Regions from separate parts of the Micromonospora sp. CNZ280 genome, predicted to be linked through region 2. Evidence: riboswitches for the same ligand, from Rfam matches in the RefSeq annotation. Region 2 holds a riboswitch; each other region holds the start of a gene.
The links. Region 2 has a riboswitch for ZMP and ZTP ahead of FHX32_RS09995 (bifunctional 5,10-methylenetetrahydrofolate dehydrogenase/5,10-methenyltetrahydrofolate cyclohydrolase). Riboswitches for the same ligand answer to the same signal wherever they lie in the genome.
Positions count from the first base shown of each region.

Region 1: linked by a shared signal. The riboswitch ahead of FHX32_RS28075 (glycine hydroxymethyltransferase) and the one ahead of FHX32_RS09995 (bifunctional 5,10-methylenetetrahydrofolate dehydrogenase/5,10-methenyltetrahydrofolate cyclohydrolase) in region 2 are both predicted to bind ZMP and ZTP.
Region 3: linked by a shared signal. The riboswitch ahead of FHX32_RS31875 (metallophosphoesterase) and the one ahead of FHX32_RS09995 (bifunctional 5,10-methylenetetrahydrofolate dehydrogenase/5,10-methenyltetrahydrofolate cyclohydrolase) in region 2 are both predicted to bind ZMP and ZTP.

Region 1 covers NZ_JAAOYP010000004.1:192,377-202,697, reverse strand. Annotated here, with positions in the region: gene FHX32_RS28090 (aminotransferase class I/II-fold pyridoxal phosphate-dependent enzyme) at 1-1,012, shown strand, start outside; gene FHX32_RS28085 (hypothetical protein) at 1,080-1,340, shown strand; gene FHX32_RS28080 (ribulokinase) at 1,538-3,196, shown strand; gene FHX32_RS28075 (glycine hydroxymethyltransferase) at 3,259-4,698, opposite strand; ZMP/ZTP riboswitch at 4,717-4,806, opposite strand; gene FHX32_RS28070 (metallophosphoesterase family protein) at 4,911-5,765, shown strand; gene FHX32_RS35465 (hypothetical protein) at 5,690-5,935, opposite strand; gene FHX32_RS28060 (S8 family serine peptidase) at 6,112-7,599, opposite strand; gene FHX32_RS28050 (histidine phosphatase family protein) at 7,946-8,674, opposite strand; gene FHX32_RS28045 (hypothetical protein) at 8,898-9,128, shown strand; gene FHX32_RS28040 (hypothetical protein) at 9,435-9,761, shown strand; gene FHX32_RS28035 (non-homologous end-joining DNA ligase LigD) at 9,822-10,321, shown strand, end outside.
Region 2 covers NZ_JAAOYP010000001.1:2,101,027-2,111,347, reverse strand. Annotated here, with positions in the region: gene FHX32_RS10045 (PP2C family protein-serine/threonine phosphatase) at 17-1,144, opposite strand; gene FHX32_RS10040 (septal ring lytic transglycosylase RlpA family protein) at 1,245-1,862, opposite strand; gene FHX32_RS10035 (type I phosphoribosyltransferase) at 2,061-2,612, shown strand; gene FHX32_RS10030 (alpha/beta hydrolase) at 2,684-3,214, opposite strand; gene FHX32_RS10025 (ASCH domain-containing protein) at 3,318-3,749, shown strand; gene FHX32_RS10020 (LLM class flavin-dependent oxidoreductase) at 3,777-4,664, opposite strand; gene FHX32_RS10015 (hypothetical protein) at 4,822-5,925, shown strand; gene FHX32_RS10010 (AAC(3) family N-acetyltransferase) at 5,980-6,768, shown strand; gene FHX32_RS10005 (sigma-70 family RNA polymerase sigma factor) at 6,799-8,043, opposite strand; gene FHX32_RS10000 (YciI family protein) at 8,036-8,383, opposite strand; ZMP/ZTP riboswitch at 8,518-8,600, shown strand; gene FHX32_RS09995 (bifunctional 5,10-methylenetetrahydrofolate dehydrogenase/5,10-methenyltetrahydrofolate cyclohydrolase) at 8,636-9,508, shown strand; gene FHX32_RS09990 (SRPBCC family protein) at 9,672-10,115, opposite strand; gene FHX32_RS09985 (metalloregulator ArsR/SmtB family transcription factor) at 10,117-10,321, opposite strand, start outside.
Region 3 covers NZ_JAAOYP010000005.1:257,679-267,999, reverse strand. Annotated here, with positions in the region: gene FHX32_RS31900 (O-antigen ligase family protein) at 1-1,084, opposite strand, end outside; gene FHX32_RS31895 (CpsD/CapB family tyrosine-protein kinase) at 1,087-2,679, opposite strand; gene FHX32_RS31890 (acyltransferase) at 2,672-3,223, opposite strand; gene FHX32_RS31885 (hypothetical protein) at 3,314-5,245, opposite strand; gene FHX32_RS31880 (glycoside hydrolase family 26 protein) at 5,468-6,214, opposite strand; ZMP/ZTP riboswitch at 6,228-6,304, shown strand; gene FHX32_RS31875 (metallophosphoesterase) at 6,329-7,198, shown strand; gene FHX32_RS31870 (shikimate dehydrogenase) at 7,791-8,621, opposite strand; gene mltG (endolytic transglycosylase MltG) at 8,621-9,817, opposite strand; gene ruvX (Holliday junction resolvase RuvX) at 9,817-10,275, opposite strand.

The sequences.
Region 1 (10,321 bases), on a different contig from region 2:
GTTCCTGGTCCTGCGGGCGCTGCGCACCGGTCCCGGCGACGTGCTGCTCGCCGTCGCGCCCACGTACGTCGGGTTGACCGGCGCGGCCCGGCTGCTCGACCTGCCGGTGCGCCCGGTGGCCGGCGGGCCGGCCGGGGTCGACCTGGCCGACCTGCGGGCCGAGGTGCGCCGGGCGCGGGCCGACGGGCTGCGCCCGCGGGCCTGCTACCTGATGCCGGACTTCGCCAACCCGTCCGGGACGAGCGTGAGCCTGGCCGACCGGCGGCGGCTGCTCGCCCTGGCCGAGGCGGAGGACCTGCTGCTGCTGGAGGACAACCCGTACGGCCTCTTCCCGGCCGGGGACGCCGAGCGGGTGCCCACGCTCAAGGCGTTGGACACCGGCCGGCGGGTGGTCTACCTGGGGTCGTTCGCCAAGACCGTGCTGCCCGGCGCGCGGGTCGGCTACGTCGTCGCCGACCAGCGGGTGGCCGGCGCGGACGGCACGGTCGGGCTGCTCGCCGACCAGCTCGCGAAGATCAAGAGCATGGTCACCGTGAACACCTCGGCAATCGCCCAGGCGGTCGTCGGCGGGGCGCTGCTGGAGCACGGGTGCAGCCTGGTCGCCGCCACGGTCCGCGAGCGGGCCGCGTACACCCGGAATCTGCGCCACCTGGTCGCCGGACTGGCCCGGCGGTTCCCGGCGGACGCCTCGCCGGTGCGCTGGAACGTGCCGGCCGGCGGCTTCTTCGTGGTGGTGACCGTGCCGTTCCCGGTCGACGACGCGCTGCTGCACCGCTCGGCCCGCGAGTACGGGCTGCTCTGGACCCCGATGGCGCACTTCTACGAGGCCGGCGCCCCGGTCGACGCGCTGCGGCTGTCGGTGAGCGCGGTGACCCCGGCCGAGATCGACCTGGGCCTGGACCGGCTGGCCGCCCTGGTCACCGACGAGCTGGCCCGCCGTGGTGGGGCGGTGGCGAAGGCGGCTCCCGGCGCGCGGGAGGCCGGCACCGCGGAGTCGGGACGGGTGGCCTGACACAACGCGTTCACCGCATGGCAATCCGCGACTGCCCGCGTTCCCGCGTCCTGCGTGGACGGTCATAATGGACGCCATGGTCGCCTGGGAGTACGCCCTGCTGGTCCGCCGCTATCAGGGGCAGGGCCGCAATTTCCACGTCAGCTTCATCTGGTACGGCCCGGACGGGTCGCGCCGGGACATCACCGCGTACGGCGACACGGCGATCGCGCACCTCAACCGGGCCGGCCGGGAGGGCTGGGAACTGGTCTCCGCCGCCGAGGACGTGAACAACGTCCAGGGCAGCACCGAGGTGCACCGCTACCACCTCAAGCGGCAGATCGGCTGACCCGCCCGGCGTCCGCCCCCGATCCCGTCGCCGCCGGCCCGTCACCGGCCGACCGCCCGGCCCCCGTCCGGGGCGGTCGGCCCCGGTCCGCGCCGCGCGCCGGCGGCGTGCCGTTCACCCGGCGTTGTTGTTACCGTTGCCTCCCGCCGACGCCCGGCCGCTCCCGCGCCGCCCGGTCGCGGCGGGGAGGAGGAGCAGTGGCGCAACCCGGGCGGCCCCGGTGCGTGGTCGGGGTCGACTTCGGCACCCTGTCCGGCCGGGCCCTGGTGGTGGACATCGCCGACGGCGCCGCACTCGGCGAGGCCGTGCACCCGTACCGGCACGGGGTGATCACCGAACGCCTCCCCGGCGGCGCGCCGCTGCCGCCGGACTGGGCGTTGCAGCACCCCGACGACTACCGCGAGGTGCTGCGCGTAGCGGTGCCCGCCGCGCTGCGCGCCGCCGGCGTACGCCCCGAGGACGTGATCGGCATCGGCGTCGACGCGACCGCCAGCACCGTGCTGCCCGCCCGCGCCGACAGCACCCCGCTCTGCGAGCTGCCGGGGCTGACCGACCGGCCGCACGCGTACCCGAAGCTGTGGAAGCACCACGCGGCCCAGCGACAGGCCGACCGGATCAACGCCCTGGCAGCCGCGCGGGGCGAGCGCTGGCTGGCCCGCTACGGCGGCCGGGTCTCGGCGGAGTGGCAGTTGGCCAAGGCGCTGGAGCTGCTGGAGGAGGACCCGGAGGTCTTCGACCTGGCGGAGCGCTGGGTCGAGGCGGCCGACTGGATCGTCTGGCAGCTCTGCGGCCGGGAGACCCGCAACGTCTCGGCCGCCGGCTACAAGGGGCTGCGCCAGGACGGCCGGTACCCGTCGGCGGAGTTCCTCCGCGCCGTGCACCCGCGGCTGGACGGGCTGCTGCCCCGCGTCGACGGTCCGCTCGCGCCGCTGGGCGCCCGGGCCGGCGGGCTCACCCCGGAGGCGGCCGGCTGGACCGGCCTGCCGGTGGGCGTCGCGGTGGCCGTCGGCGCCATCGACGCGCACGTCACCGCCGCGGCGGCCCGCTCGGTCGAGCCGGGCCGGATGCTCGCGGTGCTCGGCACCTCCACCTGCCTGATCATGAACGCGGACGCCTGCCACGAGGTGCCCGGGGTGTGCGGCGTGGTCGACGGCGGTGTCACCACCGGCGCGTGGGGCTACGAGGCCGGGCAGAGCGGGGTCGGCGACATCTTCGCCTGGTACGCCGCCACCGCGCTGCCCGCGTCGTACGCCGAGCGGGCCCGCGACCTGGGGATGACCCCGTACCAGCTGCTCGACTCACTCGCCGCCGAACAGCCGGTCGGCGGGCACGGCCTGCTCGCGCTGGACTGGCACAGCGGCAACCGTTCGGTGCTGATGGACCACGAGCTGAGCGGGGTGCTGGTCGGGCTGACCCTGGCCACCCGGCCGGAGGAGATCTGGCGGGCGTTGCTGGAGTCGACCGCGTTCGGGGCGCGGACCGTGGTCGCCGCGTTCGAGGACGCCGGGGTGCGGGTCGACGAGCTGACCGTGGCCGGCGGGCTGACCGGCAACCGGCTGCTGCTGCGGATCTACGCCGACGTGCTGCGCCGGCCGCTGCACGTGGTCGACTCGGCGCACCCGGCGGCGCTGGGCGCGGCGATCCACGCGGCGGTGGCCGCCGGGGCGTACCCCGACGTGCCGGCCGCCTCGGCGGCGATGGGCGCCCCCCACCGGGAGACCTGGCACCCGGATCCGGCCCGTGCGGCGGTCTACGACGAGCTGTACGCCGAGTACCGCGCCCTGCACGACCACTTCGGCCGCGGCGGCACCGACACCCTCCACCGCCTCCGCGCCCTCCGCAACCGCCCCCGCTGACCCCACCCCGCCGGCGACGCCCCGCGCGGCGGGGCCGGGCGGGTCGTCGGGGACGGTGCGGGTCAGGTCAGGTCGACGGTGGGGTAGAGGGGGAAGCCGGTGAGCAGTTCGGTGGCCTGCCGGCTGACCTTGTCGGCGACGGCCGGGTCGAGCAGGTACTTGGCCTTCGACGGGGTGCCGTCGGCGTTGCTGCCCGGCGTGGTCTGGCTCAGCACGGTGTGGATCAGCTCGGCGGTCTGGTCCATCTCGGCGATGCCCAGCCCCCGGGTGGTGAGCGCCGGGGTGCCGATCCGGATGCCGGAGGTGTACCAGGCGCCGTTCGGGTCCTGCGGCACCGAGTTGCGGTTGGTGACGATGCCCGAGTCGAGCAGCGCCTGCTCGGCCTGCCGGCCGGTCAGGCCGTAGCCGGAGACGTCGATCAGCACCAGGTGGTTGTCGGTGCCGCCGGTGACCAGCTTGCCGCCGCGGCGCAGCAGCCCCTCGGCGAGGGCCTGCGCGTTGGCCACGATGCGCTGGGCGTAGTCGGCGAAGTCGGGACGGCGTGCCTCGGCCAGGGCGACCGCCTTGGCGGCCATCACGTGCGGCAGCGGGCCGCCGAGCACCATCGGGCAGCCCCGGTCCACCTGGTCGGCCAGCTCCGGCTGGCAGAGCACCAGGCCGCCGCGCGGGCCGCGCAGCGACTTGTGCGTGGTGGTGGTGACGATGTGGGCGTGCGGCACCGGGTCGAAGTCGCCGGTGAACACCTTGCCGGCGACCAGGCCGGCGAAGTGGGCCATGTCGACCATGAAGGTGGCGCCGACCGAGTCGGCGATCTCCCGCATGATCCGGAAGTTGACCTTCCGCGGGTACGCCGAGTAGCCGGCGACCAGGATCAGCGGCTTGAACTCACGGGCCGCCTCGGCGACCCGGTCGTAGTCGATCAAACCGGTGGCCGGGTCGGTGCCGTAGCTACGCTGGTCGAACATCTTGCCGGAGATGTTCGGCCGGAAGCCGTGGGTGAGGTGCCCACCGGCGTCCAGCGACATGCCCAGCATCCGCTGGTTGCCCAGCTCGCGGCGGAGCGCGAACCAGTCCGTCTCGGTGAGCTCGTTGACCTGCCGGACCTGCGCCCTCTGCAAGGCCGGGGACTCGATCCGGTCGGCCAGGATGGCCCAGAACGCGACCAGGTTGGCGTCGATGCCGGAGTGCGGCTGCACGTACGCGTGCGCGGCGCCGAACAGCTCCCGGGCGTGCTCGGCGGCGAGCGCCTCCACGGTGTCGACGTTCTGGCAGCCGGCGTAGAACCGGCGGCCGACGGTGCCCTCGGCGTACTTGTCGCTGAACCAGTTCCCCATCGCCAGCAGCGTGGCCGGGGAGGCGTAGTTCTCGCTCGCGATCAGCTTCAGCGACTCGCGCTGGTCGACCAGTTCCGCCCCGATGGCGTCGGCGACCCGCGGTTCGACCGCGCGGATCACCTCGAGGGCGCTGCGGAAAGCGGTGGATTCGGCGTTCAGCGACGACATGCGACCTCCAGGTGACGTGCGGAAGGCCCAGGCGCTCGGCATGCGTCCTCATGACGGGACCGCTTCCCGATGGTGCTCCATCCCCACGCGCCAGTCACGGCCCGGGCTGATCCTACCGGGTCGGCGACCCGCCACCCCGGTCCACCTCCGTCAAGCCGGGTGCCGGCGGGCGCGGGCTCGCGGTGGGGGTTGGCGATCAATAGGATCGACGCATGGTGGCCGACGGGAGCACGGGCGGCAGCCTGCTCGCCATCAGCGACCTGCACGTCGGCCACCGGGAGAACCGGGCGATCGTCGAAGGCCTGCACGCCGACTCGCCGCACGACTGGCTGCTCGTCGCCGGGGACGTGGCCGACACCGTGGCCGACGTCGAGTGGGCGCTCGGGCTGCTGGCGCGCCGCTTCGCGCGGGTGGTCTGGGCGCCCGGCAACCACGAGCTGTGGTCCCCGCCGAACGACCCGGTGACGCTGCGCGGGCTGGAGCGCTACCAGCACCTGGTGGCGATCTGCCGGCGGCTGGGCGTGCTCACCCCGGAGGACCCGTACCCGGTGTGGCGCGGCGAGGGCGGGCCGGTGCTGGTGGCGCCGCTGTTCCTGCTCTACGACCACAGTTGGCTGCCGGACGGGTTCGACACCCGCGAGGCGGCGCTGGCCGAGGCGTACCGGACCGGGGTGGTCTGCACCGACGAGTTCCTGCTGCACCCCGACCCGTACCCGAGCCGGGCGCACTGGTGCGCGGCCCGGGTCGAGCAGACCCGGCAGCGGCTGGCCGAGCGGCAGCCGGCGCTGCCCACCGTGCTGGTCAACCACTACCCGCTGGTCCGCGAGCCGACCCGGATCCTGCGCTACCCGATCTTCGCCCAGTGGTGTGGCACCGAGGCCACCGCCGACTGGCACCTGCGCTTCGACGCCGCCGCGGTGGTCTACGGGCACCTGCACATCCCCCGGACCACCTGGCACGACGGTGTCCGGTTCGAGGAGGTCTCGCTGGGCTATCCAAGGGAGTGGCGGCAGCGCACCGTACCGCCGGGGCGGCCGCGGCGGATCCTGCCGGCGCCCCCGGCATGACGACGGGCCCCGACCCGCCGGGGCCCGCCACGCAGCTCGATCATCCGCTCGCCGATCTCCTGCCGCTGCTTACGGCCGAGCGCCTCGCGCACCTTCGGGAACCACTCCTGCTCCTCCTCCTCGACGTGGTGCAGCACGTTCTCCTGGAAGGCCTTGACCAGGCGGCGCATCTCCTTGTGGTCCTCCTTGAGCAGGACGATGGCATCGGTGGACGCCGGGTGACCTCCTAGGTTCGCCGGATGATCGTCCGGTACCCCGGGGGTGAGCTGCGGAAACTGGTGTCCCCCCAGAGCGGGTGGGGCCCGGCGGATCACCGCCGGGCCCCACCACTGGTCGTGCTGTCGCCTCAGCGCACCACGTTGTAGGCGCTGACCATGCCGGCGCCGTAGAACGAGTTGCGTTCCCCGCCGGAGCAGGTGGCGTCGTACACGTTCGGACCGGTCGGGAAGAGCGGCACCGGGTTGTAGACCCCCTGCGGGCAGGACTTCGCCTCGGCCGTCCCCTGCAGGAACGAGCTGAGCTGGCCCGCCGTCATGCCCGGGTGGGCGGACAGGGCCAGCGCGGCCACGCCGGCGGCGTGCGGGCCGGACATCGAGGTGCCCTGCTTGTACCCCCACCCGTTGGTGCGGGTGGCGGTGTTGAAGGTGGTCGACAGGATGGCGTCGGTGATCGTCGACCGGGCACCTTCGGTGCGGAACCGGGTGTCGCCGCCCGGCGCCGTCACCTCGACCACGCCCTGGCCGTACGAGGAGTAGTAGCTCTTCTCCCCGGTCGGGCCGACCGCCGACACGGTCACCACGCCCGGCGCCTCGCCCGGCAGGACGAGGCAGGCGCTGGTGAGGTCCTCGCGGACCTCCGGCGTCCCGTTGTTCGGGCTGCCGGTGTCGGTGATCTTGTGCGCGAGGTCGTAGTTGGAGTTACCCGCGGACGCCACGTGCAGCACGCCCTTGCTCTGCGAGTAACGGATGGCCCGCTGCACGGCCTGCCACACCGGACGCTGCCGGGCGTCGTTGCGGCAGTTCAGCTCCCACGGGTCGATGTAGTAGCTGTTGTTCGTGACCCGCATGCCGTGCTCGGCCGCCCAGAGGAACCCGCAGACCGCGGCCTCCGGGAAGATGTAGCCGTCGTTGTTGACGACCTTGACGGCGGCCACCTTCACCCCCGGAGCGACCCCGGTCACCCCGACGCCGTTGACCGCGGCGGCGATGGTGCCGGCCACGTGGGTGCCGTGGTCGGAGGTGGTCGGGTTCCAGGCCGACTCGGTGGTGTCGACGACACCGCCGAGGCAGGACGCGCTCTTGTCCTTGGCGATCTGGCTGGCCAGGTCCGGGTGACTGCTGGAGATGCCGCTGTCCAGCACGCCCACCACCACGTCGGCGCTGCCGGCGTTGATCGCGTGGGCCTGCGGGACGCCGATCATCGGCATGTCCCACTGCTGACCGAAGAGCGGCTCCGTGGTCGGATCCGCGGCGGCGGTCACGGCGTCGGCCGCGGCCACCTCGACGGTCTCGCCCTCGTCGAGGGCGGTGCCCAGGCCGGCGGTGGACGCCACCGACTCGACGCCCGCGCCCGCCACGTCGGTGGCGAAGTCGGGGTTGGTCGAGCGGACGACGAGCACGCCGATCTGGTCGTAGCTGGCCACCACGGTGCCCTTGGCGGCAGCCACCCGGGCCGCCGCCTTGTCGGTCTTCGCGCCCTGCGGCGCGAGCACCAGGAACGTGGTGTCCGGGCCGGCGGCCGCCGCGGCGGGCGCGAGCCCGCCGGTGACGGCCAGACCGACGCCGAGCGTCAGGGCGGACGCGGCGGCCAGTGTCTTGCGACGGAGGTTCTTCACACAGACTCCCAGGGGCCGTTACCCGCCGGTTGACGCGCCCCGGGTGGAGCGCGGACCGGCGAGAGGCAGGCAGGATGCTTGCCTCTGTGCAACCAGCGCCGGAAGCCGTTGTGGCGTTACACACACCCGCTCAGGCGGACAAAAGGTGTCAGACGGTGGCGAGGGTGTGCGGGATCTCGTCGAGCAGCTCGCGGGCGAGGAACCCGATCCGGCCGAACCGGGGGACCAGCCGCTCCGGGGTGACCCGCGAGCCGCCCACCACCAGCACCGTGCCCCGGGCCTGCTTGCCGCCGGTCGGTACGGCAGCGCCCAGTCCCGCAGCAGCCGTGGGGTGATCACCGCGGCGTCAGACCGGTTCGGCATGGACCTCGTTCTCCCGGGTCGGCGGCGCGCCCTGCTGGCGCAGGTGGGCGACGTCGTTGAACACGTCGAGGGTCAGCCGGCCGTGCTCGTCGGCGGACCAGCCGGTGATCGAGCAGTTGGCGATGACCTGCCCCTGGGTCAGCCCCATCAGCTCCGCCTCGGTGAGCTGCTCGACCAGGTAGCGGGTGAGGAAGACCAGCGCGTCGTGGCCGAAGAGCAGCACCCGCCGGCCCGGGTGGTCGCGGCGCAGGTCGCCGAGGAGGGTACGCAGCCGCAGCGCCACGTCCGTCCAGGACTCGCCGCCCGGCGGCCGGTAGTAGAACTTGCCGAGCCGCGCCCGGCGGGCCGCCTCCTCCGGCAGCCGTTGGCGCACCCCGTGGCCGGTGAGCCCGTCGAGGATGCCCAGCTCCCGGTCGCGCAGCCGCTCGTCCTGGCTGACCGGGATGTCGGTGCCGGCCAGCGCCAGTTCGGCGGTGCGTACCGCGCGCAGGTACGGCGACACCACCGCCAGGTCGGGCCGGCGCGACGCGGGGAGCCCGGCCAGCCAGCGGCCGGTGGCCCGGGCCTGCTCCTCGCCGGTGGCCGAGAGCGGCACGTCGGCGTCCCGGTGGGTCCGGTCGATCAGCTCGGCGCCGGACCGCTCGGCCGCGCCCGCCGCCACGTTCGCCGTGCTCTCGCCGTGCCGGACGATCCAGAGCGCTGCCAGGTCCATGGGGCCACCCGTACCCGGGCGTGCTGGCGGCTAATCGCCGGTGCCGGCGGCCCGGCCGGTGGTCGGCTGGCCGCCGGTCGGCGTGGCGGCCGGGGCGTGGTCGCCCCGTTCGGTGCGATCTCCGGGACTGCTCATCGTCGGCCGGCGGCGGGCGTGAACCCGGCACGGCCGGGTAAACGCTGGCTCCACGATGACCGACAGGGGAGGTTGCGCCGTGGCGACCATGACCAAGGAACAGATGAGCCCGGTGAGGGACAAGAACTACGACCTCATCCACGCCTTGCAGATGTCGCTCGAGCACGTGTACCGGATGGAGACGTACATCGCGGACGCGGATGCCCGGGGCGACACGGAACTCGCCACCTGGTTCCGCAAGATCCAGGAGAACAACCGCAAGGCGGGCGACCAGGGCAAGCAGATGCTGGTGAGCCGCCTGCAGAAGGAAGGTCGCTGACACCGGACGGCGGCCGGGCCGGTCACCCCGGCCCGGCCTCGGCGTGCCCGGCCCGGTCCCGCGCGCTCAGCCGGCTTCCGCGTGCCCGGGCCAGGTTCCGCGTGCCCGACCCGCCGCCGTCATCCCGGCCGGGCCTCCGTGGCCCGGTCGCTCCCGCGCGTCCGGACCGCCCTGGTGACGGGCGCCCGGTCGCCGGCCCGCGCCGCCGCTGACCACACTCCGTGTCCGGGGCAGCGGCACGGCGTCCGCACCGTGCACAATGGCCGTCCCGGGCGGCGGCGCCGGGAGACGGAGGTGGGGTCGGCGATGACGGTCGTGCGTGGTCTGCGCGAGGCGCTGGTGCTGTTCGTGATCGCCCTGGTGGTGGTCGCGGCCGCGGCGGGCATCTGGGTCGCGGTCGCCGGCGGCGACTTCGTCACCCGCTTCGGCATCGCGCTCGTGGTCGTCGGCGCCCTGCTCGGGGTGACCGGCGACCTGACGCTGAGCCGGGTCGGCATGCTCGGCGCCCGGTCCACCTTCGGGCTCGCGCCCGAGCAGGAGACCGGCGGCGGTGGGCGGGTGCTCACCGGCGTCGGCGTCTTCCTCTTCGTCGGCCTGCCGCTGGTGGTCGTCGGCGTCATGCTCGTCGCCTGAGCCGAGCCGCGCTCGGCGCGCTGCCCCCGGGCCCGGCCGGTCGCCGCTACCGTGTGAGGCGTGGCGACGGCGGCCGAGGAGATCAAGGTGGGGGAGCGGGTCGTCCGCGTCTCCAGTCCGGACAAGCCCTACTTCCCCGAACTCGGGCTGACCAAGCTCGACGTGGTGCGCTACTACCTGGCCGTCGGCGACGGCATCCTGCGCGCGCTGCGGGACCGCCCCACCATGCTGGAGCGGTGGCCGCGCGGCGTCTTCCCGGGCGCGAAGATCGGCACCCGGCAGGACAACCGCGGTGACGCCTTCTATCAGAAGCGGCTGCCCGCGGGCGCGCCCGACTGGGTCCGCACCGCGCACATCACCTTCCCCAGTGGCCGGACGGCCGACGAGGTCGCGCCGAGCGAACTGGCGGTGGTGATCTGGGCGGCCAACCTCGGCACCCTCCGGTTCCACCCGTGGCCGGTCTCCGCCGCCGACGTGGAGCGCCCCGACCAGCTCCGGATCGACCTCGACCCGATGCCCGGGGTGGGCTTCGACCAGGTGGTGCCGGTGGCCCGCGAGGT
Region 2 (10,321 bases):
CCGGCGGCGGCCGCGCTCAGCTCTCGGCGGCGCCGACCTCCCAGCTGGGGACGGGCGTGTCCGAGCCGCCCCGGGATCCGGTGTACTCCATCAGCACCAGCGCGATGTCGTCGTCGAGCCGGCCGTGCACCCACTCCACCAGCGCCGTCTCCAGCGACGCCAGCCCGTCGGCGACGGTGCCGTGGCCGAGCAGCCGCCAGGCCCGGTCGGCGGTGGGGAAGAACTCGCCCTCCCGCCGGGCCTCGCCGAGCCCGTCGGTGAAGAGCAGCAGGCGGTCGCCCGGCTCCAGCCGCTCCACCCGGGGCCGGACCACCGGCATGAAGCCCAGCGGTGGGGCGGGCGCCGGCGGTTCCAGCGGGATCACCGCACCCCGGCGCAGCAGCAGCGGCGACGGGTGGCCGCAGTTGACGATGGTGAGCGTCCCGCCCCGCTCCTCGACCAGCGCCGCGGTGACGAAGTCCTCGTCGCCGACGCTGCGGGCCACCGCCCGATCCAGGTCGGCCACGACGGCGCGCAGGTCGGCCCGCTCGTACGCGACGTGCCGGTAGGAACCCAGCACGATGCTGGCCAGCCGGACCGCCTCCAGCCCCTTGCCCCGTACGTCGCCGATGATCATACGGACCCCGTACGGAGTGTCGATCGCCTCGTACAGGTCGCCGCCGATCTCGGCGGTGGCCGTGGACGAGATGTACCGACCGGCGACCGAGAGCGTGCCGACCTGCGGGCCGAGCGGGCGCAGCACCGCCTGCTGGGCCACCGCCGCCAGCTTGGACAGCTCGGCGATCTGCTCGGCCTGCCGCTGCCGCACCGCCGCGACGGCGGCCGCGATGCCGGTGCCCAGCGCGATGCCCACCACCGCGACCGTGGTGGCCAGCGAGGCGGCCTGCTCGGCCAGGGCGAAGCCGGCCCCGAGCACCGTCGCGGCGGCGCCCGCGCCGAGCACCACCCGCCAGGACGCCAGCGCCGCGGCCAGGAACGGGGCGGCCACCATGAGCGCGATGTAGTTCGCCGCCCGGCCGTCCGCCAACTCCACTGCGGAGACGATCGCGAGCAGGACGAGGGCCGCGCCGAGGCCGGCGCGGGATCCGGGGCTCAGCGGGCCGCGGCCCGACTGGAAGGGATGCGTGCGTACGAGGGACAGCATGCCTGATGGACGTGAACGGTTGAATGAACCTGGCCCGTCGACCGAGGAGGTTCTGGCCGCGCGGACCCCGTCGGCGGGCCGATCGCCGTCCGGCACGGGCTCAGCCGAGCACCTCGTAGCGCACGTCCACGTGCCCGAGGTCCAGCGACGCGATCTCGGCGAAGGCGGCCCGGGACAGGTCGATGCAGCGGCCCTCGATGAACGGGCCCCGGTCGTTGATCCGTACGGTCACCGACTTGCCGTTGTCCGGGTTGGTCACCCGGACCCGGGTGTTGAACGGCAGCGTCTTGTGCGCGGCGGTCAGCGCGTCCGGGTTGAAGTTCTCGCCGTTGGCGGTCAACTGGCCGTCGGAGTAGAAGGAGGCACCGCACGAGCCGCTCTCCACCACCGTGGTGGTGGCGGTCTTCTTCACCGTCGCGGTCGGCTTCGGGCTGGTGGTGCGGGGCTTGCCCCGGGACGGCGCCTGCGGCGACCGGGTGGCCGCGGGGCTCGCGGTCACGCTCGGCGACGGGCTCGCGCTCGGCGAGGCGGGTGCGGCGCTGGTGGGCGTGGCCGGCGACAGGTCGACGGCGACCGGCCGCGCCGGCTCCGAGCCGGCGGTGAGCTGCACGGCCCCCACGGTGCCGCCGACGGCGAGCGCGACGCCGAGCGCCGCGGCGGCCGCGATCCCGGCCGGCGAGGAGAACCTGCGGGTACGGACGTGGTGCCTACCAGCCACCGGAACCGGTCCTTTCGCGATCTGAACAAACCGGCTCGGACCGTAACGAGAGAAGCACTTCCGAAGTCAACGTGATCATGATGGTATGCCCGAAATTGCGGTGATACGTGTAGCCGATCATCCGACCCGAGGTGGGCCGCGCGGCCCGGTGACCGCCCGCCCCGACCGGGCCCGCGCCGATCCCGCAGGATGGGTGACATGCCCGCTGAGCTGAGCGAACGTCTGGCCGAGTTGTTCCGCTGGTTCGATCCCGGCCCCGGCGCCAGCCACCTGGTCAGCGACGTCTCCGGCTGGTGGCGGGATCCGGACGTGCTGGCCCGGCTGGGTCCGGCCCTGGTGGAGCCGTTCCGGGCGGCCCGGCCCACCGTGGTCGTCTCCCCGGCGGTCACCGGCTTCCTGCTCGGACCGCTCGCCGCCACCGCGCTCGGGGTGGGTTTCGTGCCGGCACACAAGCCGGGCGACGGCCGCCTGCCGGCCGGACCGCTGACCTGGGCGCAGAGCCCGCCGGACTTCCGCGGCCGGCGGGTGGACCTGGCCGTGCGGGACCACGCCCTCGACCGGACCGACCGGGTGCTGGTGGTGGACGACTGGGTGGCCACCGCGGCGCAGGTGCGCGCGATCTACGAGATCTGCGCCGCTCGGGGGGCCGAACCGGTCGGCACCGCCGCCGTGGTCCTCGACTGCGCCCCGGAGGTCGCCAGCGAGCTACGGATCCGGGGCCTGGTGACGGCCGACGCCCTGCACCCCTGACCGGCCCGGCGGGGCCGCGTCGCTGCCCGCAGCCGCGGCGAGTGGGCGCGGCACCGGGGCGGCCGGCCGGCTCAGCGGACGAACTCCTCCACCGCGGTGCAGACCCGGCCGAGCGCCTCGGCCGAGCGGGCCAGCGGACCCGGCACCATCAACGCGTGGTCGGCCTGGTCGAGTTCCACCACGTGCGGGGTGAGCCGGCGGGCGACCGCGCCGTCCCAGGACGGGTCGGCGGTGCCCCCGACCAGCAGGAACGGTGCGGTGGCGCGATCCAGCGCGTCGACCACCGGCGGCATGTGCAGCAGCGGGGTGAGCCAGACGGCGGGCAGCCCCCGGTCGGCGGCGAGCGGCGCGGCCAGCGTACCGAGGGACTTGCCGACCAGCAGTTCCATCCGCCCGGTGAGGGTCGGGGCGACCTGCCCGGTCACCCAGTCGGCGGCCGCGTCCGCCCCGTCCCGGTCCGACCCGAGCCGCTCGGGCACCTGCCAGGAGATGGCGTGCAGGGCGAAGCCGGCGCGGCGCAGCGCCTCGCCGAGGTAGAGGAAGAGCGGGAACCGGGTGTCGTAGCCTCGGCCGGGGATGAGCACCGCGCGCCGGTCCGCCATGGCCGCCTCCTGATCGTCGATCCGCCCACCGTATCGCCGGACGGTCGGTCCATGGGCCGCAAATGTCGCGACCCCCGACCGTCCCGGGCGTAGCCTCGGCAGGATGTGGCCTCGGATCGGTGGACTGCGCACGCTCGCCCTCGGCACTCCCGGCGAGCTGCGGACGCGGCTGAACACGCTGGTGCTGGCCGGGGTGAAGACCGCGACCGCCGGCCTGCTCACCGAGTACGCCGAGGAGGGCGAGGAACTGGAGCACGTCGGCGAGCGGCTGGTTCTCGTCGACGACACGGACGCGCTGGCCGGCGTCGTCGAGGTGACCGGCGCCGAGGTGGTCCCGTTCGCCGAGGTGTCCTGGGACTTCGCCCGCTCGGAGGGGGAGGGCGACCGGTCGATCGAGGAGTGGCGGGCCGGGCACGCGGCCTACTGGGCCCGGGTCGGCACCCCGGTGACCGACGACACCGACATCGTCTGCATCCGCTTCCGGCTGGTCTCCGGCGGCGAGGGCGGCCTGGCCACCGGAGACCTCGGCCCGTAGCCGCCGGTGACCGGCGGGCCGGAGCGGTCAGCCGCGGCGCAGCTCGGGCAGCAGCCGGGTGGCCACGTCCACCAGCACCTCCTCGTCGCCGGCGTACCAACTGCCGGCCCGGGGCCAGTGGGTCACCACGTCGGTGAAGCCGAGCGCGGCGGCACGCTCGACCTGGTCGGCGAAGAACTGGGCGGTGCGCAGTGAGAAGACCGGCGCCGAGTCGAGCGAGAGGTAGCGGTCCAGGGTGGCCGGGTCGCGCCCGGCGGCGGCCAGCGTCTCGTCCAGCCGGGCGCACAGCTCGCCGACCCCGTCCCACCAGCTGTCCAGGTCGTCGCCGCCGGGGCCGGTGGTGACCCAGCCCTGGCCGAACCGGGCCACCAGCTTCATCGAGCGGGGCCCGTTCGCCGCCACCACGAACGGCACCCGGGGCTGCTGGACGCAGCCGGGGTTGTTCCGGGCGTCCACCGCGGCGAACCAGTCGCCCCGCCAGGTCGTCCCGTCCTCGCGCAGCACCAGGTCCAGCAGCTCGGTGAACTCGCCGAACCGGTCAACCCGCTGCCGCGGCGGCAGCGTCTCGCCGCCGAGCACGGCGGCGTCGAAGCCGATGCCTCCCGCGCCGAGGCCGAGCAGCAGCCGGCCGCCGGAGATGTCGTCGAGCGCGGTCACCTGCCGGGCGAACGCGGCCGGATGCCGGAAGTTCGGCGAGGCGACCAGCGTGCCGAGGCGGATCCGGGAGGTCACCGTCGCGGCGGCGGTCAGCGTGGGCACCGAGTCGAACCACGGCCCGTCGACCAGGTCCCGCCAGCCCAGGTGGTCGTACGTCCAGGCGTGGTCGAAGCCCCACTCGTCCGCCTGCCGCCAGCGGCGCTGCGACTCGGACCAACGCTGGTCGGGAAGGATCACGATGCCAATCCGCATGATCAGCAGCCTAACCACGGGCACCGACAACCCGGCCGGGTCGCGCTCTTGACCTTGACGATGTATCGATGATCTAAATATGGGTCACACCGCCGCCGAGACCCGGCTGCGCCCGCTCCGCCCGCGCACCGCCTGACCCGCACCACATCTCGAAGGGACGGCCATGCCGCCGACCGGCGATCCGCTCGCCCGCCGCTACCGGCGGCTGCTCTGCTGCCATCCGCGCGCCTACCGCCGCGCCCGCGGCGAGGAGATGGTCGGCATGCTGCTGGACGCCGCGCCGCCCGGCCGCACCCGGCCGACCGTGCGGGAGGCGGTCGACCTGCTCCGGCACGGGCTGCGCTGCCGGCTCGGCCGCCCGGCCAGCCGTACCGTGGGCGTCTGGGCGATGCTCGCGGCCGTCATCTGCGGGCTGTTCACCGCGGCCGCCGCCACCCGGGTCGCCTGGGAGACCTCCCACCCGCAGCCCGACCGCGCCGAGGCCGCCGCGCTCTTCGCCGAGGTGTTCCCCGGTCACCGGCTCGGCGACGTCGACCCCGCGGCGGCCCTGTTCACCTTCTACAGCCAGCCGCTGCGGCTACGTAACCTCGACCAGGTGCTCTTCCCGGACGGGGGCGAGTACCAGCAGGGCGAGACGGTGTTCACCGCGGCCGGCGCACCGCCCGTGCCCACCGAGCAGACGCTCGCCGACACGCGGCGGCGGCTCGGCGAAGCCGGCTGGCAGCTGTACGAGCCGACGGTCAGCGGGGATTCCGGCTGCACCGACAAATGGTGCGCCTCGGTCGTGCGGTTCACCGAGACCACCGTCCTGGCCCGGCGCGGCGACACCGTACTGCGGGTGACGATCACCTCGCCGCCGCAGGGCGTGAGCAGCTATCTGGTGGTCACCATGAACCGGGCCGCCCCACCGGCGGTGCTGCCCGCCGGCCTGGTCGGTGGCCTGCTCGGCGCCGGTCTCGGCTGGCTGCTCTTCGGGTGGGCGAGCCGGCGTACCGAGGCCGCGCACCCGGCCCGCGGCGCGGTCACCGTCCTGTTCGCGGTGAGCATGTTCCTGTGGTGGTCACCCGTCCTGCTGGCCGTCCCGCACCTGCTCGGCCATCACCTCGACGAGCCGCACCCGACCTGGCACCCGCTGTGGGAGTGGCTCGGGCAGCCCGCGCTCGCGCTGTTCTTCGTGGCCGGCGCGATCTGCGCGCTGCTCGGGCTGGCGCTGGCCGCCCTGCCGCGCCGCGCCGCCGACCCGCTGCCCACCGCCGCGGCGAGCTGACCGCCGGCGGAAACCCGGTGGGCGGCGGCACTCCCGCCTCGTACGCTGCGCCGCGTGGACCAGTCGATGCCGCACACCGTGGACAGCCTCGCGTCGGACCTGCGCGCCCTCGGCTTCGCCGCCGGTGACGTGGTGCTGGTGCACTCGTCGTACCGGAGTCTCGGGTTCGTCGCCGGTGGCACCCAGGCGGTCGTGCAGGCGCTGCTGGCCGCGACCGGCCCCGACGGCACCCTGGTCGTGCCGACCCACACGCCGGACAACACCGACCCGGCCGGCTGGCGGCACCCGCCCGTACCGGCGGCGTGGTGGCCGGTGATCCGGGAGCGGACGCCCGGCTTCGACCCGGCCCGCACGCCCAGCCGGTACATGGGGGTCCTGGCCGAGACGGTCCGCACCTGGCCGGGGGCGCTGCGCAGCGACCACCCGCAGGTCTCCTTCGCCGCCCTCGGCCGGCACGCGGCGGAGGTGGTGTCCGGGCACCCGCTCGACGACGCGCTGGGCGAGCGCTCGCCGCTCGGCGCGGTGTACCGGTTGGCCGGCAAGGTGCTGCTGCTCGGCTGCGGGTACGACTCGAACACCTCACTGCACCTCGCCGAATACCGCCAGGCCGCGCCGCCGCGCGCGGCGACCGGGTCGTCCCTGCGGCAGCCGGACGGGACCAGCCGGTGGACCACCTGGGTCGACGTCGTGACCGACGAGAGCGACTTCGACCGCCTGGGCGCCGACTTCGACGCCACCGGGCAGGTGACGACCGGCCGGGTCGGCGGGGCGACCGCCCGGCTGATGCCGCAGCCCGCCCTGGTCGATCACGCCACCGCCTGGATGGCCGCGCACCGGCACTGACGGTGCGCACCTGATCCGGTCGCCGGCGGGTCAGGCCGACAGGTCGGCGGCGCGGTCCAGCAGGGCGCGCCGCTCGGGCTCCGCCCGGCACATCGCGGCGGCCCGCCGGAACAGCGCCGCCGCCCGCTCGCGGTCCCCCCGGCGGGCGGTCAGCTCGGCCTCGGCCGCCACGGCCGGCGGATAGCCGTCCAGCGCCCCGCCGGCGCGCGCCTCGGCCAGCAGCGTCAACCCGGCCGTCGGCCCGTGCGTGAAACCGTGCGCCACCGCCCGGTTCAGCCCGATCACCGGTGACGGCTGGATCCGGGCGAGTTCGTCGTACGCCCGGGCGATGGCCGGCCAGTCGGTGGCCGCGGCGGAGGCGGCGGTGGCGTGGCACGCGGCGATCCGGGCCTGGAGGGCGTACGGGCCGGCCGGGCGCACCCGGGCCAGGATGTCGACGGCCTCGGCGATCGCCGCGTGGTCCCAGCGGGCCCGGTCCTGCCGGTCGAGGGTGAGCAGGTTGCCGTCGGCGTCGCGCCGGGCGTCCCGGCGGGAATGCTGCAACAGGAAGAGCGCGAGCAGCGCGGCGACCTCGGGCTGGTCCGGCATGAGCCGGACGAGCAGGCGGGCCAGCCGGATCGCCTCGTCGGCGAACGCGGGCTCACCGTCGGCGTCGTAGCCCCGGGTGAAGAGCAGGTAGAGCACCGCGAGGACGCCGGGCAGCCGCTCGGCGAGCATCAGGCCGGTCGGCACCCGGTAGGGGATGCCGGCGGTGGCGATCCGGGTCTTCGCCCGGGTCAGCCGCCGGGTCATCGTCGACTCGCTGACCAGCAGGGCGCGCGCGATGTCGGCGGTCGGTACGCCGCAGACCACGCGCAGCGTCAGCGCCACCCGGGCGTCCAGCGACAGCGCCGGATGGCAGCAGGTGAAGACGAGCCGCAGCCGGTCGTCCACGATCTCGTCCCCGGTCGCGGGCTCCGGGCCGACCGCCCTGGATTCCGGGCCGGCCAGCGTGAGCAGCGCCAACTCGTGCAGCTTGCGGCGTTCGACGGAGGCCCGGCGCAGCACGTCCAGCGCGCGGTTGCGGGCCACCGTCATCAGCCAGCCGCCCGGGTTGGCCGGCACGCCGTCGCCGGGCCAGCGTTCGAGGGCGAGCGCCAGCGCCTCTTGGGCGCAGTCCTCGGCCAGCGTCCAGTCCCCGGTCACCCGGATCAGCGCGGCGACGATCCGGGCGTACGAATCGGCGCAGGCGGCCGCGACGGCCTCCGCCGTCGCGGCCGCCGGTGTGTCAGTCACCCGGCTGGTCGGCCAGGTCGGCGAAGGGTCGCAACTCGATCCGACCCGCCCGGGCCATCGGGTGGCTACGGGCCACCTCGATCGCCTCGTCCAGGTCGGCGCACTCCAGCAGGTCGAAGCCCACGATGACCTCCTTGGTCTCGGCGAACGGACCGTCGGACACCAGCAGTTCGCCGTTACGCACCCGGACGGTGGTGGCCGCCGACGTCTCGGCCAGCACGTCGCCGGTCAGCCGGCGGCCACGGGCGTCGTTCTCGGCCACCCACGCCTCTATGTCGGGCCAGTTCTCCTGGTCGGTGTCCGGCTCGGTGTCGCTGCAGACGAACATCATGTACTTCATCTCGCACTCCCTGGTCAGCGGTCTCAACCAGGGTGACGAACGAGTGGACCGGTTCCGGACCACCCGGGCCAAGAATTTTCCGCCGACGGCGCCCGGGGGTCGCCTGGCGCCGCCGTTGCCGGATGGGGCAAGCTGGGTGGGAACGCGACTGGCGGCACGGGGATGGCACCAACCATCGGGGAGCTCGCCGTGGGAGTCGACCGCCTGGGCACCCACGTTGGGGGAGCCATGCCCATCGCCGACGATACCGTCGTGACCCCGCACACCGCCCGGCTGCTGTCCGGCAAGCCGCTCGCCGACAAGGTCTTCGCCGAGGTGGCCGACCGGGTGTCCCGGCTGCGCCGGGCGGGCGTCGTGCCCGCGCTCGCCACCGTGCTGGCCGGTGACGACGACGCCAGCGCCGGCTACATCCGGATCAAGCAGCGCCAGGCGGCGGAGCTGGACTTCGAGTCGCCGCACACGCACCTGCCGGCGGACGCCACGCAGGAGGACCTGCACCGGGTGATCGCCGGCTACAACGCCGACCCGGGGGTGCACGGGCTGCTCGTGCAGTATCCGGTCCCGGCCCACCTCGACTACGACCGGGCGTTGCAGAGCGTCGACCCGGACAAGGACGTCGACGGGATGCACCCGCTCAACATCGGGCGGCTGGCGCTCGGGCTGCCCGGGCCGCTGCCCTGCACGCCGGCCGGCATCGAGGCGCTGCTGGCCCACTACGAGATCCCGGTCGCCGGGCGCGAGGTGGTCATCCTCGGCCGGGGCGCGACGCTGGGCCGGCCACTGTCGATCATGCTGGCGCAGAAGCGGCCCACCGCCAACGCGGCGGTCACCGTCGTGCACACGGGCGTGCCGGACTGGGACCGCTACACCCGGCGCGCCGACATCCTGGTCGCCGCCGCCGGCGTACCCGGGATCATTCAGCCGGAGCACGTCAAGCCGGGCGCGGTGGTGATCGGGGCCGGCGTCCGCTACGAGGGCCGCCGGCTGCTGCCGGACGTCGACGAGTCGTGCGCCGAGGTGGCCAGCGCGATCACGCCCCGGGTCGGCGGGGTCGGCCCGACCACGGTGGCGATGCTCTTCCGCAACGCCGTCGACGCCGCCGAGCGGCTGAGCGGACGCGCCTGAGCCGCGGAGTCCCCGGCCGGCCGGGCGGACCGCCGGCCGGGGCTCTCGTGCTTGACGCACGCCGATACCTGGGTGTGGACAGTCGTACGGGAGATCGGCCTCGACTGACGCTGACCGCCACCGTGCTGGATTCGCCCGACGCCCGGGAACCGGCCGGCGGGAATCAGTGCCAGTCGCTGATCCGGACGTCGTCCGGCGCCGGCCGGCCGCGCCCGGTCTCCACGAGTTCCTTGAGACTGAGCAGGAACGTCGCCCATTTGGTGCTGCAGTGGTGCATGAATTCGACCGGCTCGCGCCAGCCCTCGTGTCTGAACTGGACGATGGTGTACTCGCCGCGCCGGTCGAGCCGCCAGTCGATCTCGGTGTCGACCCATTCCGCGGGGCCGTCGGTGACCCGCCACCGTACGTGGCCGGCGGGATCGAGCTCCAGTACCTCCATGTCGAAGCCGCCGAGGTCGCCGAACCGGAACGCCAGCTGCCCGCCGACCTCGCTCTTGCCCGTGGTGTCCGTCGTCCACCAACCGGCGATGCCCTCCGGAGTTGCCACCGCCCGGTAGACGTCGTCGAGCGGTGCGACGACGCCGACCCGGTGCAGGATGTCGATCATTTCAGTCTCCTTGGTTGTTGTCGCGACTGCGTTCGACCGCCTCGGCGATCCGCTTGATCCGGCGGAGTCGGGCGTCCCAGGTGGCGCCGACCGCCGACAACTGGGCGACAGCTCGGGCGAGCTGCGCCTCGTCGACCTGGTATCGACGCTCCCGACCGGCCGGCGTGCCGTGCACCAGGCCGACCCGGTCCAGGACGGCCAGGTGC
Region 3 (10,321 bases), on a different contig from region 2:
GCACCAGCCACAGTTGGCCCTGACTGCCCACCGGGGCGGCGGCGGTGACCGTGTCGGCGTTGACCGGCGCGCCGTAACCGAGCCACGGCGAGTCCTGGATCCGCCGGATCACCTCGGCGTAGAGCGCGAGCCGGTCGGTGTTCGTGTCGCTGGCCGCGACCCGCTTGTCGATCAGGTCGGCGATCGGGATGACCAGGGTGGCGAGCGCGCCGATCACCACCACCCCGGCGAGCGAGGCGACCACCCGCGGGTTGCCGCGCAGGCTGGCCCGCACGCCGAGCACCGCGAGCCCCACCCCGAGGCTGAGGAACATCGCCCGGTTGAGGGTGAGGAACGCCGGCGCCAGCGACACCGGCAGCGAGGCGACCAGCACCCACCGCAGCACGCCCCGGCGCCGCAGCATGGTGAAGGCCACCACGCAGGGCAACGTCATCGCGTACGCGCTGCCGTAGTTGTTGGTGTACGCGAACGGCGCCGCCGGCCGGTAGATCGGGTCCAGCGACCGGGCGCTGTACTCGGCCGTGGTCAGGTGGACCATGTCCTGGATGAACGGGTTGCCGGCGATCCCGGCGGGCAGCAGCACCTCGGTCGGGGTGGTCAGCGCGAACCGCGGCGCGAGCACGCTCAACCAGCCCAGCGCCACCAGCCCGAGCCAGAACGCGCAGAGCGGCACCAGCACGGCCGCCTGGTCGGGGCGCTCCCGCGCCACGGCGTACACGTAGCCGCCGACCACCAGCGCGGTGAGGTAGAAGGCCAGCCGCAGGCCGAAGGTGAGCAGCGCGGAGCCGGACGGCAACTGGGTCGCGCTCACCACGACGAATCCCAGGAAGAGCAGCCAGAGCCCGGTGGCCGGCGGCAGCGGGACCCGGCCCCGGGTCAGCAGCAGCGCGAACAGCAGCGCACCGAGCAGCGGCCAGCCCAGGTAGAAGGCGCCGGCCAGCCACCAGAGCGGCACCAGGCCGAACATCGCCGCCAGCGGCCAGCGGGGCAGCCGGGGCGGCGGCGGGACGGGCGGCGGCGCCGGTGCCGCGTCCGGGCCGTCGCCGGCCGGTTCGGTGGTCGCCGGGGCGCGGGTGAGCGGCACGCTCAGCCCCGGCCGTTGCGGGTCAGCACGAACCCCAGCGGGGTGACCCCGGCGGCGCGCAGCCGTTCCGCGAGCCGGCGCAGGTCGCTCTGGCGGGTGCGGTCCCGCTCGACCACCACCACGGCGGTGCCCTGCCGGGCCACCGCGACCCCCCGCTCGTCGGACTCGGCGGGTGGCGCGTTGTACAGCACCAGCCCGTGGCCGGCGCACTGCCGCCAGGTGCCGAACCGCACGCTGCCGGCGCCCACCGGCACCGCGTCGGCGTCCGGGGCCCGGCCGTTGCCGGTGCTGGCCGCCAACCGGGGCAGGGTCAGCGTGGCGTCGGTCTCGGTGGACGGGCGCGCGCCGGCCGGGTGTGGCGACGGCCGCCGCGCCGGGGCCGGCGGGTTGTCTCCGCCGCTCGCCGAGCCGCCGGGGCGGGGCCGGGGTACCACCGGGCGGGTCGGGTCGACGCCGACCGGCAGCCGTCCCCGGTCGGCCAGCACGGCGCCGCGCAACCGCTCGGCGCGGCCGTGATCGTCCGCCACGAAGACCTCCCGCCCCCCGGCGGCCAGTGCCACCGCCAGGCCGGCGGTGAGCGCAGTGGCGTCCTCCCGGGGTGTCAGCAGCGCGACCCGGGCGGGCTGGCGCACCCGCTCGGCGACGGCCATCGCCACGTACCGCACGTCAGCGTCGACCGCCCGCCCGGCGCGCGGGTGGCGGCGCCGGACGGTGCCGAGCAGCGGCAGTCCGGTGGCGTCCCGCACCTCGGCCACCGACCGGACCCGGCGGTCCGCCGACTCCCGGACGTACGTCAGCACCACCCCGGCGAGCAGGCCGCCGAGCAGCCCGGCGAGCAGGTGGAGGGGCCCGTGCCCGGTCGCCGAGACCAGCGTCCGGTCGGCGGTCCGGGTGACCCAGCCGGGGTTGACGTCCACCGCCGCGATCTCGGTACGCGCCGAGTTGAGCTGGGTGAGCTGGTTGTTGATCCCGGCCAGTTCGGCCACCGCGGCGTCGACCGCGCCGTCCCGGGCGCCGCCGATCCGCTTCTGCAGGGCGCTCTGCTGGGCGGCGACCCGGGCGATGCTGTCGTCGTACGAGCGCAGCATCTCCGCGCGCTGCTTCTCGTACATGGCGCGACGCACGTCGAGGTAGGTCCGGGCGGCGAGGTTGGCGCTCTCCACCGCCTGCCGGGGATCGGACGCGCGGTAGCCGAAGCGCAGGATCTGCCCGCCGGTGGGCACCTCCACCTCCAGCGCGTCGCGCACCTCGCGCGGGTCCCGGCCGCCGGCGTCGGCCAGCCGCTGAACCACCTCGGTGCCGGTGGCGATGCCGCTCTCCACGTTCATGTTGACCGCCCGGTCGGCGGCGGCACCGCTGGGGGTGAAGGCGTCGGTGACAACCGGCCGGACCGCCACCACCGCGTTGGCGGTCACCGCGGCCGGGACCAGGAGCAGGTACCCCGCGGTGGCCAGCAGGCCGACCGCGGCCACCACGGCCACCAGCCGGAACCGGTGCAGCGGCACGCGGAGCAGGTCGGTCAGGGTGACCGCGCGGGCGGGCGGCGGGCCGCCCGCGGCGTCGCCGGACCAGGGACCGCCGGAAGCGTCAGCCATCGAACTTCTTCACCATCTGTTGGGGGTTGCCGACCACCACCATCCGCGGCGGCACGTCCGCACGGACCACCGTCGCCGCGCCCACCACGCTGTCCCGGCCGATCCGTACGCCCTTGAGCACCAGCGCGCGCGAGCCGATCCAGACGTTCTCCTCGACCACGATCGGGGCGCGGGTGGCCGGGGTCGGCGGGTCGTGCCGCAGCTCCGGGGACAGGTTGTGGAAGTCGCTGTCCAGCAGTTCGCAGTTCGACAGCAGGCACCGGTCGCCGATGGTGACCGAACTCCAGGCGCCGATCCAGGTCGCGTTGAGCAGGCAGTCGACGCCGACCCGGACCTCGCCGGGGCCGGCGAACCGGACCAGTTTGTTCAGCCGGGTGCGGTCGCCGATGCTGACCCGCACCCCCCGGCGCAGCCGGATCCGGCCGCGGATCTCCACGCCCCGCCCGAGGGTCAGCCCCGGATAGCGCAGCCGGTACCAGCCGCGCTTGACCCCGAAGACCGTCCGCACCAGGAGCCCCCGGCGGATGCCGCTCGCGCCGACCACCGGCCCTCCTCCCCTCGCCGGGACCGGTCACAGTGGATCCACCGGCCCGACGCGCACAATCTACCGATTTTCCGTCACGAACCGTAGCCACTACTGCACGGAGAAGAACATCGACGGGGTCGACCAGGTCGGCCCCGGCGACGGCGTGGCGATCACGGTCGCCGCCGTACCGTCGACCACCGGCGCGGCCGCCGGGTCGAACGGGACGCCGCGCAGCGTCCCGTCGGTGGCGCCGTAGACGATCCGGCCGCCGACCCAGGCCATCCCCCGCACCGCCGACCAGGTCACCCCGGTGGTGGGCAGGTTGAACTCGGTGGCGCCCAGGTAGTTGCCGTCGATCTCGAAGTACCGGTAGTAGAGCGCGTCGGCGCCGGCCCGGGTGTAGTAGAGCCGGCCGTCGAGGAAGAACGCTCCGGTCATCGCCGCCGGGGTGAACCAGTCGTTGTAGCCGGACGCCTCCCACGGCACGCCGATGGCGCCACCGGTGAACATCGAGACGTCGATGCGGCTGCCGGTGGGGGTTCCGGCCACCGCGTGCGACCAGTAGATCCGGTCGGCCACCCGCCAGGTCGCGCCGGCGGCGGTGTAGTTCGGTTGGCGCACCGTGGCCGGGGCGCCGACCGAGGTGCCGTCGAACGGCACCCGGGCCAGCACGCCGGCGCCGGTGCCGAGGTAGAGGTTGCCGGTGGTCGCGGTCGGCGGGTTCTTCGGCGTGACGGCGCGCCCGCCGGCGAGCGGGAACATGCCCAGCCGGCCGTGGTACTCCTCGCCCATCGCGTCCGAGTTCTGCCCGAAGTAGAGCCCGTCGCTGCCCCGCCAGAGCACCGGGACCGCCGAGCCCCAGGTGCTGGTGCCGGGGGGCATCGACGCGCCGCCGCTGCGCCGCGGGTTCCAGTTCAGCGGCAGGCCGGTGGCCGGGCTGACCGCGGCGACGCCCAGCCGGTCGATCGCGCCGTCGCCGGCCCGGTCGCTGGCGTTCGGGTTGTTCAGCCAGCGGAAGTGCCCGCCCAGGTAGATCACGCCGTCCGCCACCTCCACCGAGGTGATGGTGTCGTTGCCGGTGAAGTCGACCCAGGTGGCCAGCTGGCCGCCGCCCCGGGCGGCGGTCTCGAAGCGGACCAGCGCGTCACAGTACGCGGCCGGCCAGCCGGCGCCGCCGTTCGTGCCGACCACGAACCAGCCGCCGTCGGCGCCGAACCGGACGTCCTGCACGTAGTGCACGAACGTGGCCGGCGCCGCGCACGGCGGTGCGAACTTGTCGGTGCTCCAGTCCAGCACGCTCGGGGTGCCGGCGAGGCCCACCAGGGCCAGTTGGTTGCGGGGCAGGCCGTCGACCAGGGTGAAGTTGCCGCCGACGGCGAGGGTCCCACCGTCCGGGGTGACGTCGATGGTCCACACGTACGACGCGGTGCCGTGCCGGCCGACGGTGGCGTCGACGGTGAAGGTCGGGTCGATCGCGCCGGTGGTGGCGTCGAGCCGGCCGAGCCCGGCGTGCGCGGTGCCGTTGAGCCAGTTGAACGCGCCCGCGACGTAGAGCCAGTTGCCGCGCAGCGCGAGGTCGCGCACCGTGCCGCCGTCGGAGCGCCCCTCCCAGCCGCCCACGATCGCCCCGGTGCTCGGGTTGAGCGCCACCAGGTTGCGGCGGCTCACGCCGTTGACCGTCTTGAAGGCGCCGCCGACGACCAGCGTGCCGCCCGGCCCGGCGACCAGCGCGTTGACCGCGCCGTCGAGCATGGGCAGGAAGCTGGTCGAGATCGCCCCGGTGCTCCGGTCGTACGCGAAGAGGTAGCGCTGGGTGGTCCACGCCGCGCCGGCGGTCCGCCGGATCTGGGTGAAGCTGCCGCCGACGTAGACCATCGAGCCGACCTGCGCGAAGGCGCGGGTCTCGCCGTCGCGGGCGTGGGGGGTGAGGTCGGCGGGATTGGTCGAGACCAGGGTCGCCGGCGCGGGCGCCGGCACCACGGTGGCGGACGCGGCGGCAGGCGCGGCCAGCACGGCGGCGACGACGGCCAGCGCGACCATCCCGGCCCGGGCGCGGACACCGACGGAACGCCGGCGGAGCGGGAGTGTGGGCACGCGACGCCTCCAAGGTGGATGACAACCCACGTAGCGTGACCCCACGAACACAGTGGGCGATATCCGCCGATTGGTTGGCCATCGTGTCGCCAAGGTGACGCAGCACGAGCGCGGCCGGAATGCGGAGAACCTCAGTGCCACCTTACGTCATCACCTCGACACCCAGGGTCAGCGAGCGCCTCCGGTCGCCTGCCGCAGGTAGGCGTCCTGCCCGGCCCGGGCGAACCCGGCCAGCGCCGCGGCGTCGTGGTTCATCGTCATGTCACAACTGCTCGACCGGGTCGTCATCCCCGCCGAGTTGAAGTAGACCGCCGCCTTGATCTTCGGGTGCGCCTTGAGCGCCGCCGGGAACTCCTCGAACCAGCGCCGCTTGGCCGCCGGGTCGGCGGTGTCGAAGTTGGTGCCGAACTCGGCGAGCATCCGCGGCTTGCCGGCGCCGATGCCGTGCTCGTCCAGCCAGCGGTAGAAGCTTCCGACCGTGGTGCTCGGGCTCTTCCACACCGTGCTGCCGTTGCAGACGTGGAAGTTGTACGGGTCGTAGGCCACCCAGTCGACGTAGCGGTCGCCTGGGTAGAGGCCGGCGTAGCGGTGACGGTGGCCGGACCAGCCCATCATCGTCCACACCCAGAACGCGTTGTCCGCGCCGGCCGCCGCGAACCGGTCGTGCACGTGCCGCCAGGCCCGGACGAAGTCCGCGTCGCTCCCCTTGGCCGGTTCGTCCTCCGGCTCGTGGTCGAAGCCGAGGAAGACCGGCACCCCGGTGGCCCGGATCCGGCCGGCGATCGCGTCGATCGTCGCGTCGTGCCGGCCACTGTAGACATCCCGCCAGGTCAGCACGGCGCCGGCGGAGAAGATCCGGGACTCCCAGGCGAGGAGGAGCAGCCGATCCAGGCAATGCGATTGTCGCGCGATCATCGTCGGGCGTAGGTTGTGCACACACGACTGGCGCGGGTGGGCGACCACCGGGGAGTGAAGGTCGGGGCGTCGACCGCCTGGGTGCCCTTGTCGATGAGACGAGGAGACGCGCCCGTGACCGTCCACCACCGGATCCTGCACCTGTCCGACACCCACCTGAACAGCCCTGACGTCGATGCCTCCGCAGCGCTGGCGCGCATCCTGTACGACGCGCGCTTCGTGCCGGAAGTGGATCTGGTCGTCGTGAGCGGCGACATCGCCGACGACGGCTCCGCCGAAGGCTGCGCGGGCGTGCGCGAGCAGGTGGGCCGGTTCTGCGCGGAGCGGGGCATCCCGCATGTCTACTGCACGGGCAACCACGACACCCGTGAGGCGTTCGCGGCCACTCTTGGCTCCGGGCACCTGGCCGCCGACGGCACCGACGTCGGCGCGACCATGGCGGGCGCGTCCGGCGAACGTGCCGCCCTCAGCAGCGTTGCTGGGCTGCGTGTGATCACACTGGACAGTCTCGTGCCCGGCCAGGTGCACGGGCATGTCGACCCGGCCCAGCTGGCCTGGCTGCGTGACGTGCTGGCCGAACCCGCTGCGGCGGGCACGGTGCTCGTGCTGCACCACCCGCCGATCGCCGTGCCCACCTCCCCGATCATGGACACCGTGGGCCTGCGAAACGCCGATGATCTGGCCGATGCGGTACAGGGCACCGACGTCCAGGCGATCCTGTGCGGTCACTTCCATTTGCAGATGTCTGGCCTGCTGCGGGGCATACCGGTGTGGGTGACGCCCGGCGTGGTCACCCGCATCGACTTCACCGCGCCGCCGCGGTGGGAGCGCGCGGTACTGGGCGCCGGAGCCACCGTGGTGGATTTCGGCGGCCCGACGTCCCCGCTCTTCCACGTGCTGCACGCCCGCGACCCGCGGGCCGGGGAGCAGGTGTATCTCGTCGACCCGGTGTCGGGCGAGGACGTCGTGGGCGAGGAGCCATGATGGGCGGGCCAGCTGGGCTCGCCGAGCCGGTGCAACCACCCGCAGGCGCCGGTCCAGCAGGTTGCGCCGGGCAGCAACAGCTCCGGCACAGCCAACTCGGCGTCGCTCGGATCTCGGCGAGCCATACCCGCTCAACGAAGCGGGACCCAAGATCCGCGAGACAGAATCTAGTTCCGCCAGGACGGCGTGGCCGCACCGGTCAGCCTGCGGCTCATCACTCTAAGCGCGACTTACCCGACAGCTAAGGGATGACCGCATATCGCAACAGCACCCTCAGTCCGTTGCCGAACGTCATTGACCCAACACAGAGGGATCAGTTAGGTCGATCGGCGCCAGCCTATGATCATCGAACGGGGCGGGGCTCGTACGCGGTCTGGAACTCCCGGAACGACGATGGCGCTCTCCTGCACTACACCAACGGGTCGCCCTACTGCCTACCCCCGGATCGCGGGAATGCCCACATCCGCGGCGAGGTGGTCGACAAGATTCGCATCATGAACTCCCCCAGCTGCGCGTACTGATCGGGCAAGACGGGCGGCGGCACGGTGGGAATCGCCACCGGGACGTCTTCGATGTCCTCGGTGGCGACCATCTATCCGGCACCCGCCGATGTTGCTGCTGCGAGCGCGGCGGCCATCGCGTCGCGGGGCGCCGGGACGCCGGTGAACTGCTCGAACTGGCCGATCGCCTGGGCCAGCAGCAGGTCGAGCCCGGAGACGATCCGGCAGCCGGCCGCGCCCGCCGCGGCGGCCAGCGGCGTCGGCCACGGGTCGTAGAGCGCGTCGAAGAGCACGGTGCCGGCCCGCCAGGCCACCGCGCCGGCGAGCGGGTCGGCAGCCCCCTTCGGCACGGTCGAGACCACCACGTCGGCGCGGCAGCGGTCGGCGGCGTCGGCCCAGGCCGCGCCGGTCAGCGGGACGCCCACCGCCTGGGCCACCGGGCGCAACTCCTCGACCGCCGCCGCCCGGCGGGCCACCACGGTCACCTCGCGGGCAGCCAGGCGGGCCGCCGCGGCGAGCGCCGCGCGGGCGGTGCCACCCGCGCCGAGCACCGTCACCGTGGCGCCCGCGCGCACACCGGCTCCGGCGAGCACCTCCACCATGCCGCCGACGTCGGTGTTGTCCGCGTACCACGAGCCGTCCGGGCGGCGGACCAGCGTGTTGGCCGCGCCCACGGCGGCGGCGACCGGCGAGGCGGCCACGGCCACCGCGAGCGCCGCCTCCTTGCCCGGCATGGTCACCGACAACCCGGCCCACTCCGGGCCCAGGCCGGCGACCAGGTCCGGCAGCTCCGCGGCGGCGCACTCGATCCGGTCGTACGACCACCCGGTCAGCCCGGCCGCCGCGTAGCCGGCGTTGTGGATCACCGGGGAGAGCGAGTGCGCGATCGGCTTGCCGAGCACCGCCGCCCGTCGCTGCGCCATCAGATGATCCCGGCCTCCCGGGCCTTGGCCATGTTGCGCTCGTGCTCCGCGTACGTCTCGGCGAAGGCGGAGTGGCCCTTGTCGTCGATCGCCACGAAGAAGAGCCACTTGCCCGCCGGCGGGTCCATCGCACCCTCCAGGGCCTGCTTGCCCGGGTTGTTGATCGGCGTCGGCACCAGACCCTTGAGCTTGCGGTTGTACGGGTTTTTCGGGTTGTCCAGGTCGGCGGCGGTCATCTCCTTGGACGTCTTGGTCTCCTGGCCGGTCAGCTCCAGGTAATAGTTGACCGTGACGTCCATCTCCAGGCAGTTGCAGTCGAACTCGCCGAACACCCGGTTGTAGGCCACCCTGGCAACCTTGCCCAGGTCGTCCTTGTTACCCGCCTCCGCCTGGGCCAGCGACGCGACGATCAGCGCCTCGTACGGGCTGATCCCGCCGCGCTCCTTCTGCACCCGGTCGGCGAACTCCATCTGCCCGGTGACGGTGAGGAAGTTCTCCACCATCAGCTTGAGGATGCTCTCCGCGGTGGCCTTCGGCGGGATCTCGTAGGTGTCCGGGAAGAGGAAGCCCTCGACCGACGGCTTGACCTTCTTGCCGTCGGTGCGCTTGAACCACCAGTCCGGCACGCCGAGCGCGATCGGGTCCTTCGCCGCCGTCTCGAACTCCTTCACCGGGATCTTGGTCTTCTCGGAGAGCAGCTTGTAGACGTTCTTGGCGGTGCGGCCCTCGGGAATGGTGAGCCCGTTGACGATCCGGTTCTTCAGGTCGAGCATGGCGGCGACCGCACTCTCCCCACTCATCTGCTTACGCAGCTTGTACAGCCCCGGCTGGATGTTCTTGCTGCGCGAGTTGTCCGCCGCCGCCTCGATGAACGCCTTGGGGCTCTTCACCACGCCGGCGGCGTGCAGCGCGTCGGCCATGTCGGCGATCAGCGCGCCCTGCTTGATCTCGACCGTCACCTCACCGGTGCCGGTGCCGTCGTAGTCGGGCGTGACGAAGTAGTTCTGGATCCGGTCGAAGCCGTAGACGGCGCCACCGCCGATGCCGCCGAGCAGCACCAGGGCGAGCAGCAGGGCCAGGACGGTCTTGCCCCGGCCGCCGGACCGCTTGTTCCGCTTCTTGACGAAACCGCGCCGGTGCCGGCCCTTCTCCCCCCGCTCCTGGTCGTCGAACCCGAGGTCCAGATCCTCAATCATTACGTCCGCCTCCGCTGCGCATCCAGCCAGCTCTGCAGAATCTCCACCGCGGCGGCCTGGTCGACCACCGCCCGTTGCCGTTTCCCCCGGACGCCACGCTCGGCAAGCCTACGAGATGCCACGACCGTGGACATCCTCTCGTCGGTGAGCGCTACCGGAACAGGCGCTATTACATCGGCCAAGCGGTCAGCGTACGCCTTCGCGTGGACGGCGGCCGGACCGTGCTTGCCGGCGAGGTTGACCGGAAGGCCGACCACCACCTCCACCGCCTCGTGCTCGCTGACCAGCGCGGCGAGCTCGGCGATGTCGCTCGGCACCGCGTCGGGCGCCGCGGTGAGGTCGCGGGCGAGGGTGACCAGCGGGGTGGCCAGCACGCCGTGCGGGTCGGAGCGGGCGACCCCGACCCGCACCTGCCCGACGTCCACACCGAGCCGGACACCACGCGACACGTCAGTCACCGACGGTCACCGTCCCCGGAAAGCGAACCAGGGCGGACCGGCACGG